DNA from 3 places in the Microbacterium sp. MMO-35 genome. Region 2 is predicted to be linked to each of the others. Evidence: predicted binding sites of a transcription regulator. Region 2 holds the regulator's gene; each other region holds the start of a gene.
What was found. Region 2 encodes LexA, which represses DNA repair genes until DNA is damaged. Its sites were predicted from a motif close to TCGAACANNTGTTCGA; they were not measured.
Positions count from the first base shown of each region.

Region 1: a site for LexA is predicted at 1,672-1,687, ahead of recA (recombinase RecA). Genes of this name have one in related genera too.
Region 3: a site for LexA is predicted at 1,874-1,889, ahead of WFJ01_RS11075 (DmpA family aminopeptidase). Genes of this name have one in related genera too.

Region 1 covers NZ_JBBCVH010000004.1:394,642-397,913, forward strand. Annotated here, with positions in the region: gene pgsA (CDP-diacylglycerol--glycerol-3-phosphate 3-phosphatidyltransferase) at 1-401, shown strand, start outside; gene WFJ01_RS11495 (CinA family protein) at 401-937, shown strand; gene WFJ01_RS11500 (helix-turn-helix domain-containing protein) at 1,079-1,387, shown strand; gene WFJ01_RS11505 (DUF3046 domain-containing protein) at 1,392-1,616, shown strand; gene recA (recombinase RecA) at 1,886-2,935, shown strand.
Region 2 covers NZ_JBBCVH010000013.1:26,220-29,491, forward strand. Annotated here, with positions in the region: gene metE (5-methyltetrahydropteroyltriglutamate--homocysteine S-methyltransferase) at 1-1,343, shown strand, start outside; gene lexA (transcriptional repressor LexA) at 1,488-2,174, opposite strand; gene WFJ01_RS17765 (LysM peptidoglycan-binding domain-containing protein) at 2,500-2,856, shown strand; gene WFJ01_RS17770 (histidinol-phosphate transaminase) at 2,955-3,272, shown strand, end outside.
Region 3 covers NZ_JBBCVH010000004.1:301,186-304,457, forward strand. Annotated here, with positions in the region: gene WFJ01_RS11065 (TetR family transcriptional regulator) at 1-209, opposite strand, end outside; gene WFJ01_RS11070 (APC family permease) at 268-1,758, opposite strand; gene WFJ01_RS11075 (DmpA family aminopeptidase) at 1,907-3,067, shown strand; gene WFJ01_RS11080 (pyridoxine/pyridoxamine 5'-phosphate oxidase) at 3,103-3,272, shown strand, end outside.

The DNA.
Region 1 (3,272 bases), on a different contig from region 2:
AGTACGACCTGGTCAGCGACTTCGGCAAGCTCTGGGATCCGATCGCCGACAAGCTGCTCACCGGAGCCGGGTTCATCGGCCTCGCCATCCTCGGCGAGGTGTGGTGGTGGCTGGTGCTGATCATCCTGATCCGGGAGTGGGGGATCACGATCCACCGCTTCACGATCGTCAAGGAGCATGTCGTCGCGGCGGCCTGGATGGGCAAGATCAAGACGACCGTGCAGGGGATCGCCCTGTCCTGGGCGCTGCTGCCGCTGCAGGCGTGGATCGGTCTTCCGGCGTGGACGATCATGACGACGGTGCTCATGATCGCCGCGCTGATCCTGACGATCCTCAGCGGCATCGACTACGTCGTCGCTCAGGTGCGCGGTTCTCGGACTGATCGCGAGACCGGCGTCTGATGGACGACGTCGCGCCCCGGGCCGCGGTCGTACTGGACGCGCTGCGGGAGCGGGGCATGACCCTGGCGGTCGCGGAATCGCTCACCGGTGGGGCGCTGTGCGCCGCGATCGTCGCCGTTCCCGGCGCGTCCGACGTGCTCAACGGTGCGGTGGTCGCCTACGCCACGCCGGTCAAGTCCTCGCTGCTCGGCGTCGATCCGGAGCTGCTCGAAGCCCGCGGGCCCGTCGATCCGGACGTGGCCCGGCAGATGGCGACCGGGGCGCGTGCGGCCCTCGCTGTCGACGGGCGGCCGGCGGACGCTGGTCTCGCCACCACGGGAGTCGCCGGACCCACGGCGCAGGGCGGGCAGCCCGTCGGCACCGTGCACATCGGCGTGAGCGTGGGGGAGCGCGTGCTGAGCCGTCGGTTCCTGTTCGCGGGCGACCGCGCCGCGATCCGGGCGGCGACCGTGGAGGCGGCGCTCGAACTGCTTCTCGAGACGGTGACGGACGACGGATCCGGCCAGGGCGCGCCCGGCGTCCCGCAGCGGGAATAGAGTGCTTCTGGATGAAGTTGAGTCGAGTGTGCTCACATTCAATGCACAGGACGAAACAGTAGTGTCGAACATGTCAGGTCGGGTTAGACTGACCATCCGATCCGGCGGTTCCGCCGGGGCGATGGGGGAGAGGAGGTCCCGATGATTCTCGTACGACAGGAGATCGGCGACGTGCTGCGGGACTTCCGTCTGCAGAAGGGCCGCACCCTCCGCCAGGTCGCAGGAAAGGCATCTGTCGCGCTCGGGTACCTCAGCGAGGTCGAGCGCGGGCAGAAGGAGGCCTCCAGCGAGATTCTCGCCTCGGTCGCCGAAGCGCTCGACGTCCCCATCTCGACGATCATGCGCGAGGTCGGTGATCGCATCGCCGTGCTCGAGGGGCTGCAGGTCATCCCGGACGTGGTCCCGGACGACCTGGTGGCCTCGGTCGAGTCCGAGCTCTCGCTGCGCTGACCGGATGCGGAGAAGTGAGTTCCTCCGCGCGGTCGACGCGGAGTTCGGGGCGCGTGGTGCTGCGCTCGTGGCTGACCTGGTGCTGACGGCCGTCGGCGGACGGACCGCCGTGCAGGCCATGGAAGCGGGTGTGCCCCCGCGCGAGGTGTGGCTGGCGCTGTGCGCCGAGACCGATGTTCCCGACTCTCGACGGCACGGCGTGGGCCGGCTCGAGCCGAAGCGTCGTTGATCGACCGCCGGTTCGTCCGGTGTTCGATCGGTTTCGCTGTTTCGTCGGCGTGTCGTCGAAGACATGTTCGAGGTGGGCGTATCGTCCTGCACAGATGATCTCGTGATCGGCATCTGCACGATTCCCGGGACCTTCGGCTCGATGTCGGTGGCCCCTCCTAACGTGTTCGACATGACCACGAGGTCATACGCCTTGTCGGAGAGCTCGCCCCAGCCGGGGCGGCCGCGACAGCCTACAGGCGGCAGTTCACGAGCACGAAGGAGCACGACATGCCCTCTCCCGCAGACCGCGAGAAGTCCCTCGAGACCGCACTCGCCCAGATCGACAAGCAGTTCGGAAAGGGCTCGGTCATGCGGCTGGGCAGCGACGAGCGCGCTCCTGTCGCCGTGATCCCCACCGGCTCCATCGCGCTCGACGTCGCGCTCGGTGTCGGTGGACTGCCGCGGGGACGGATCGTGGAGATCTACGGTCCGGAGTCCTCGGGTAAGACGACGCTCACGCTGCACGCGATCGCCAACGCGCAGCGCGCCGGCGGCATCGCCGCGTTCGTGGACGCGGAGCACGCCCTCGACCCCGAGTACGCCAAGAAGCTCGGCGTCGACATCGACGCGCTGCTCGTCTCCCAGCCCGACACCGGCGAGCAGGCGCTCGAGATCGCCGACATGCTCGTGCGCTCGGGAGCCATCGACCTCATCGTCATCGACTCCGTGGCGGCCCTGGTGCCGCGTGCGGAGATCGAGGGCGAGATGGGCGACTCGCACGTGGGCCTCCAGGCACGACTGATGTCGCAGGCGCTGCGCAAGCTCACCGGTGGCCTGAACCAGACCAACACCACGATGATCTTCATCAACCAGCTGCGCGAGAAGATCGGCGTGTTCTTCGGCTCGCCGGAGACCACCGCGGGCGGCAAGGCGCTCAAGTTCTACGCCTCGGTGCGCCTCGACATCCGCCGCATCGAGACGCTCAAGGACGGCGCGGAGGCGGTCGGAAACCGTACGCGCGTCAAGGTCGTGAAGAACAAGATGGCTCCGCCGTTCAAGCAGGCCGAGTTCGACATCCTCTACGGTGTGGGCATCTCTCGCGAGGGAAGCCTCATCGACTTCGGCGTCGATCACGGCATCGTGAAGAAGTCGGGCGCCTGGTACACCTACGACGGCGACCAGCTCGGCCAGGGCAAGGAGAACGCCCGCAACTTCCTGCTGAAGAACCCCGACATCGCCGAGACGATCGAGACGCAGATCAAGCAGAAGCTCGGCATCGGCGGCGCGTCGGCTCCCGCCGCGGCCGCCGACGAGCTGGCTCAGCGTCGTCCGGCCTGATCATGCGTCGACGGGGCTCAGCGACCGTGCTTCGACGGAGCTCGGCGACCGGGGTGAGCCGTGAGCGATGAGAGGGGCGGGGCGCCGTCCGAGGACGAGCGCCTCGCCCCCGTCATCCCGCTCTTCGGTGCGAGGAGCGGGGGAGCGCCGGCTGACGGCAGAGCCGCGGATGGGCGCCCCGCGGGCCGTCCCACGGCGGACGAATGGCGCTCGACCTGGGCTGATGAGTCCGCGGCGGTACGGCGCGGACCCGGTCCACGCCACCCGGCCGCCGTGGCGCTCGCCTCTGCTGAGACCCCTGCCGCGTCGTCGGAAGCGCCGGCATCGTCGGCGCGCC
Region 2 (3,272 bases):
CGGCCGGCGTCTCCGCCGCGACCTCCACGTCGCTGCAGCACGTGCCGCACGACGTCGAGGACGAGACGAAGCTCGATGCCCGGCTGGTGAGCTGGCTCGCCTTCGCCGACCAGAAGGTCGCCCAGGTCACGACCCTCGCCACGGGTCTCGCCGAGGGCCGCGACGCGATCGCCGCCGAGCTCGACGCCGCGTCCGCCGCTCTCGCCGATCGCCTGAGCGCCTCCGGCGTGCGCGTCGAGGCCGTGCGTGCGCGGACCGCGGGCCTCACCGAGGGCGACTTCAGCCGCGGGGACTACGACGCCCGCGTCGTGGCGCAGGAGAACGCGCTGAACCTGCCCGCGCTGCCGCTCACCACGATCGGATCCTTCCCGCAGACCGGCGAGATCCGTCGCGCCCGTGCGCAGTTCACCCGGGGCGAGATCACCGCCGACGAGTACGACGGCTTCCTCCGCGACGAGATCGGCCGTGTCGTCGAGCTCCAGGAGGAGCTGGGCCTGGACGTGCTCGTGCACGGCGAGCCCGAGCGCAACGACATGGTGCAGTACTTCGCCGAGAACCTCGACGGCTTCGACGTCACCGAGAACGGCTGGGTGCAGTCCTACGGATCCCGCGCCACGCGTCCGTCGATCCTGTGGGGGGACGTCTCCCGCCCCGCGCCGATCACGGTCGCCTGGTCGCAGTACGCCCAGTCCCTCACGGCGAAGCCGATGAAGGGCATGCTGACGGGTCCCGTCACGATCCTGGCGTGGTCGTTCGTGCGCGACGACCAGCCGCTCGCGGAGACCGCGAACCAGGTGGCGCTGGCGCTGCGCGACGAGATCGCCGATCTCGAGGCCGCCGGCATCGGCGTGATCCAGGTCGACGAGCCGGCGCTGCGCGAGCTGCTGCCGCTCAAGAAGGCCGACCAGCCGGCCTACCTCGACTGGTCCGTCGCCTCGTTCCGTCTCTCCACCGCCGGTGCGGAGACCGCCACGCAGGTGCACACCCACCTCTGCTACTCGGAGTTCGGCGTGGTCATCGACGCGATCCGCGCTCTGGACGCCGACGTGACGTCGATCGAGGCCGCCCGCAGCCGCATGGAGGTCGTCACCGACATCGCCGCCTCGGGCTTCGACCACGGCATCGGCCCGGGCGTCTACGACATCCATTCGCCGCGCGTGCCGGAGACCGCCGAGATCGAGACGCTGCTGCGTCGCGCCGTCGAGGAGATCCCCACGCGTCAGCTCTGGGTCAACCCGGACTGCGGCCTGAAGACGCGTGGCTACGAGGAGACCAACGCCTCGCTGCGCAACATCGTCGAGGCCACCCGTCGCGTCCGCGAGGACGTGTCGGTCGCGGTCTGACCGTGTAGGTCGTCCTGCTCGTCGAGGCCCCCTCACAGCGCCGAGGCCCCCTCTCAGATCCGGATCTGAGAGGGGGCCTCGGTGCGCAGAGGGGGTATCGGCGCGGATGGCGCGATGGCGCGATGGCGCGATGGCGCGTGAGGATCAGACCGCGCGCAGCACGGCCACGACCTTGCCCAGCACGGTCGCGTCATCGCCCAGGATGGGCTCGAACGCGCTGTTGCGCGGCAGCAGCCACACGTGACCGTCGCGGCGGCGGAACGTCTTGACGGTGGCCTCGCCGTCGAGCATCGCGGCGACGATCTCGCCGTTCTCGGCCGTGCCCTGGGAGCGCACGACCACCCAGTCCCCGTCGCAGATCGCGGCGTCGATCATCGACTCGCCGGAGACCTTCAGCATGAACAGGTCGCCCTTGCCGACGAGCTGGCGGGGGAGGGGGAAGATCTCCTCGACCTGCTGCTCCGCCGTGATCGGCACACCCGCCGCGATCCGGCCGACGAGCGGCACCAGGGCCGCGTCGCCGACCGACGGCGCCGTGTCGGCGGGGTTCTCCGTGGAGGTCCCCGGGAGGTCGATCAGCACCTCCATGGCGCGGGTCTTGCCGGCGTCGCGGCGCAGGTAGCCGCTCAGCTCGAGCTGGCCGAGCTGATGCGTCACGCTGCTCAGCGACTTGAGGCCGACGGCGTCGCCGATCTCGCGCATGCTCGGCGGGTAGCCGTACCGGGCGATCGAGGTCTGGATGACCTCGAGGATCGCCATCTGCTTCGCACTGAGGCTCTTGCGGCGCCGCGTCCGCGGGGCCTCGGAGCCGGGGGTCGCGCCGTCGCTCATGCCATCTCCTTCGTGTGCGTCCGGCCTTCGCGGAGCCGTTCGATCCCGCCTGTCCGGGGGCGGCGGTTCGAATGTCGGTGGTCCGTGATGGGGTCTTGTTATCGAAACCGTATCCGAGACCGGAGCGGAATCGGTAGATCTGTTCGAGCGTGTCGATGAATTCGGATCCCCGATTTTCGAAGAACGCTTGACAGATGTTCGAACTCGAAAGTAGTTTCGGAACGTAGGTTCGCCTCTCCAGAGGCCCAGACCCCCGGAAGCTCACACAGAGGAGCTATCGGGATCCGGGGAGAGGCGGACCCGCACACAACAGAGGAGAAGCACCATGAGCAGCATCACCTTCGCCGCACCGGTCCCCGCCACGCGTCTGCGGATCACCGCCCGCGGTCGGCGCGTGCTGGCGGCGCTGGTCGCGCTGCCGGTGGCCGCCGGGATCGCCTTCGCCGCACTGAGCGGGGGATCGGCTCTCGCCTCGGGCGAGCACACCGCGGGAGGCGCGTTCGCGACGGTCACGGTGCAGCCCGGGGACACGCTGTGGTCGATCGCGGGCGAGATCGCACCCGACGCGGATCCGCGCGACGTCGTGGCTGACATCTCCCAGCTCAACATGATCGGCGGCGGCGTGATCGAGGTCGGTCAGCACCTGGCGATCCCCGCGCAGTACAGCGCGACGCAGCGCTGACTCGCACCGCGCCGGACTCGGCACCCGTGCTCCGCCGGAGCTCTGCAACCGCCGACATCTGTGCGCCGGTGCACATCCGAGCCGCCTAGCATGGCAGGGTGACTGCCTCGCTCGACGACTTACCCCTTCGTGACGACCTCCGCGGGCTCCGCCCGTATGGAGCCCCGCAGGCGCCGCTGCCCGTGGCGCTGAACGTGAACGAGAACACCCATCCGGTGCCCGAGAGCGTCGCGAGCGACATCCTCGACGACATCGCGGTGGCGCTGCGCGACGTGAACCGCTACCCGGACCGCGAGTTCACCGAGCTCCGGGAGGCGTTCGCGGGCTACCTCGGCCACGGCCTCGAAGCCTCGAACATCTGGGCGGGCAACGGATCCAACGAGGTGCTCCAGCACATCCTCCAGGCGTTCGCCGGT
Region 3 (3,272 bases), on a different contig from region 2:
TCGTACATCTCCTCGAGCACGCCCTCGACGGTCGCATACATGAGGTCGTCGAAGCTCGGGAAGTAGTAGAGCACGCTGCCGGCGCTCACCGAGGCCTCGGCGGCGACGGCGCGCACATTGGTGGCGTTCAACCCGCTGCGCCCCGCGACGCGGCGGGTCGCGGAGATCAGCTCGGCGCGCCGTGCGCTGTGCTTGTGCGGTGCCGGCACGGCGACCCCTTCCTGCGTGGTGACCGGGTCGCCGTGTCCGGATGCGGCGGCCGTGGGCTCAGCCCTCGTCGTCGACGACCACGGTGGTCAGCTCAGCATAGTGCCGGGGGTTGCGGGCCCTGAGCACGAACCCGATCACGATCCCCGCGAGGAACAGGACGGGTGTCGGGGCGAGCAGTGCCAGGTTGATCGGCCCCTCCACCCCGGAGACGAGGCTGAAGTTCGTCGCGATGAGGATCCATCCGACGATGAGGCCGAGCGCGCCGAGGGCCGGGGCGACGAGCACGCGCCAGACGCTGTGTCCTCGACGGTCGCGCAGGAAGAAGCCCACGACGGCGATCGCGGCGACCGCCTGCGCGAACACGAGGCCGGCCACGCCGACGGAGTAGACGGGCAGGGCGAAGCCGAGGAACGGGTCGGCGCCGGTGGCGAGCGTGATGACGATCGCGGCGAGCGAGATGATGCTCATCACGAGGCTGGCATGGTGCGGCGCCTGGGTCTTGATCTGGGTGCGGGCGAGCCAGCCGGGCAGCAGGCGCTCGCGTCCGATCGAGAACAGATAGCGCGTGCAGGCGTTGTGGAATGCGAGCAGGCAGGCGAAGAAGCTCGTCACGATGAGGATCCGCATCGTGATCGACGCCCAGAGACCCAGGTACTGCTCGCCCGCATCGAAGACCATGTCCTGGAAGGTGTCCTGCTGAGCGAGCTTGAGCACGCCGTCGACGCCGAAGGCGACCGTGAGGATCCAGAACGTGAAGGCGTAGAAGACGCCCAGGAACGCTATCGCGATGTAGGTCGCCATCGGCACCGTGCGGGCCGGCCGGATCGCCTCCTCCGTGTAGATCGCCGTGCTCTCGAAGCCCAGGTAGGCGCCGAATCCGAACACGAACAGCGCGCCGCTGCCCGCGGCGAAGAACACGTTCTGCGGGGCGAAGGCGGCGAACGAGATCGGCTCGGGCCCGCCCTGGGCGAGCACGCCGATGGCGAGGACCAGCAGGATCGCGACCTCGGCGGTGAGCAGCACGGCGAGCACCTTCGCCCCCACGTCGATCTTGCGGTAGCCGAGGATGCCGACGGCGAGGAAGGCGATGAGCGCGTAGACGGTCCAGGGCAGCTTGATCCCGAAAAGCGCGTCGAAGGTCATCTCGCCGAAGAACCCGACGAAGCCGTAGAAGCAGATGCAGAGGGCGGCATAGGAGAAGATCGTGACGAACACGATCCCGATCCCCACCGGCTTGCCGAGACCCTTCGCCCCGTAGATGTAGAACGCTCCCGCGTTGCGCACGTACCGGGACATCGCGGTGAAGCCGACCGCGAACAGCATCAGGACGACGCCCGAGGCGAGCATCGCGCCGGGGCCGCCGATCCCGGCGAGGCGGAAGTCGGTGGGGGCGGCACTGGCGACCACCGTGAGCGGAGCCGCGGCGGAGATCACGAAGAAGACGATCGCCCAGACGCCGAGGCGGCGGCGGGCGAGTGCGGTGCCGCCGGTCAGCGCGGGGTCCGGCGGGGCGGCGGTCGAAGAATCGGCGGGGGACGGTCGAGACATCATCGGCTCCTGGTGGGATCCGCCGTAGCATCGGGACAGCCGCGGCGCTTGAACAGTGATTCAAGAGGGTTAACTCGATCCTGTCAAGCAAATGAGAAGGATCTATCGTAAACTTCTGAACAATCGTTCAGAGTAGATCGGAACAATGATGACGTCACGTCCCTCCTCGCAGCAGCGGGAACGGCGCCCGCGCGCCCGCGACCTCGGCATCGTCTTCGACGGCGAACCCGGTGCGCTCGACGCGATCACCGATGTCCCCGGCCTCGAGGTCGGCTTCACGACGCTCGTGACGGGGGAGGGCGCCCACGCCGTGCGCTCCGGGGTGACCGCGATCCTGCCGCGCGGACGCGCCGGCGTGGGCGACGCGTGCGCGGCCGCGGTGCACTCGTTCAACGGCAACGGGGAGCTCACGGGGCGCAGCTGGATCGACGAATCCGGATCCCTCGCCCTGCCGATCGCGATCACCAACTCGCACGCGGTGGGAGCCGTGCACGCCGGTGTCGACGCCTGGCTCGCCGCGACCCGTCCCGACCTCGCGGCGCAGTGGCTGCTGCCGGTCGTGGGGGAGACCTGGGACGGGTACCTCAACGACATCAACGGCGGTCACGTGCGTCCCGAGCACGCGGCCGAGGCGCTGGATGCGGCGAAGGCCGGACCGGTCCGGGAGGGGAGCGTCGGCGGCGGAACCGGGATGAACTGCTACGGCTTCAAGGGCGGCACGGGCACGGCCTCCCGGGTCGTCCGGCACGGGGAGGACGAGTACGTCGTCGCCGCGCTGGTCCAGGCGAACTTCGGCTCCCGATCGGAACTGCGCCTGGGCGGCATCCCGCTCGGGCAGCGGACCGCGGCACCGAACCCGATGGACGACACCGACTGGTTCGCCGAGGACCGCGCCCGAGGGCGGGCCGCGAGCGGAGCCGGGTCCGCGATCGTCGTGATCGTCACGAATGCACCGCTGCTGCCGGGGCAGTGCGCGGCGCTCGCCCGCCGCGGCGCACTGGGACTCGGTCGCAGCGGAACCGCGGGCAGCCATTTCTCCGGCGACATCGTGCTGGCGCTGTCGACGGCCAACTCCGGTGCGCTGAGCTCGGCGTTCCCCGCGGACGAGCCGGCCGGGTACGAGGAGCTGCGCTTCGTGCCCTGGGGGCGGATGGATCCGTTCCTCACGGCCGCGGTGCAGGCCGTCGACGAGGCGGTCTGGAACTCCCTCGTCGCCGCCGAGGACATGACGGGGCGGGACGGCCACGAGAGCTTCGCGCTCCCGCACGACGAGATCCGGGCGGCGGCGGCGCGGATCGCGGCACGCTGAGGCGCCCCGGGGCGCGGATCCTGCAGGATGGGGGCATGCACACCACGCCCGCCGCCTGGTTGCGGTCGCGCCCGTCGCTGACCGGCTCCCCGCCCGCGCTCCATCCCGAATCGGTGACGGGCGATCCGCTCGCGCTGTTCCTGAACTGGATCACCGGGGCTGCCGAGGCGGGTGTCGCCGAGCCGCACGCGGCGACCCTGGCGAC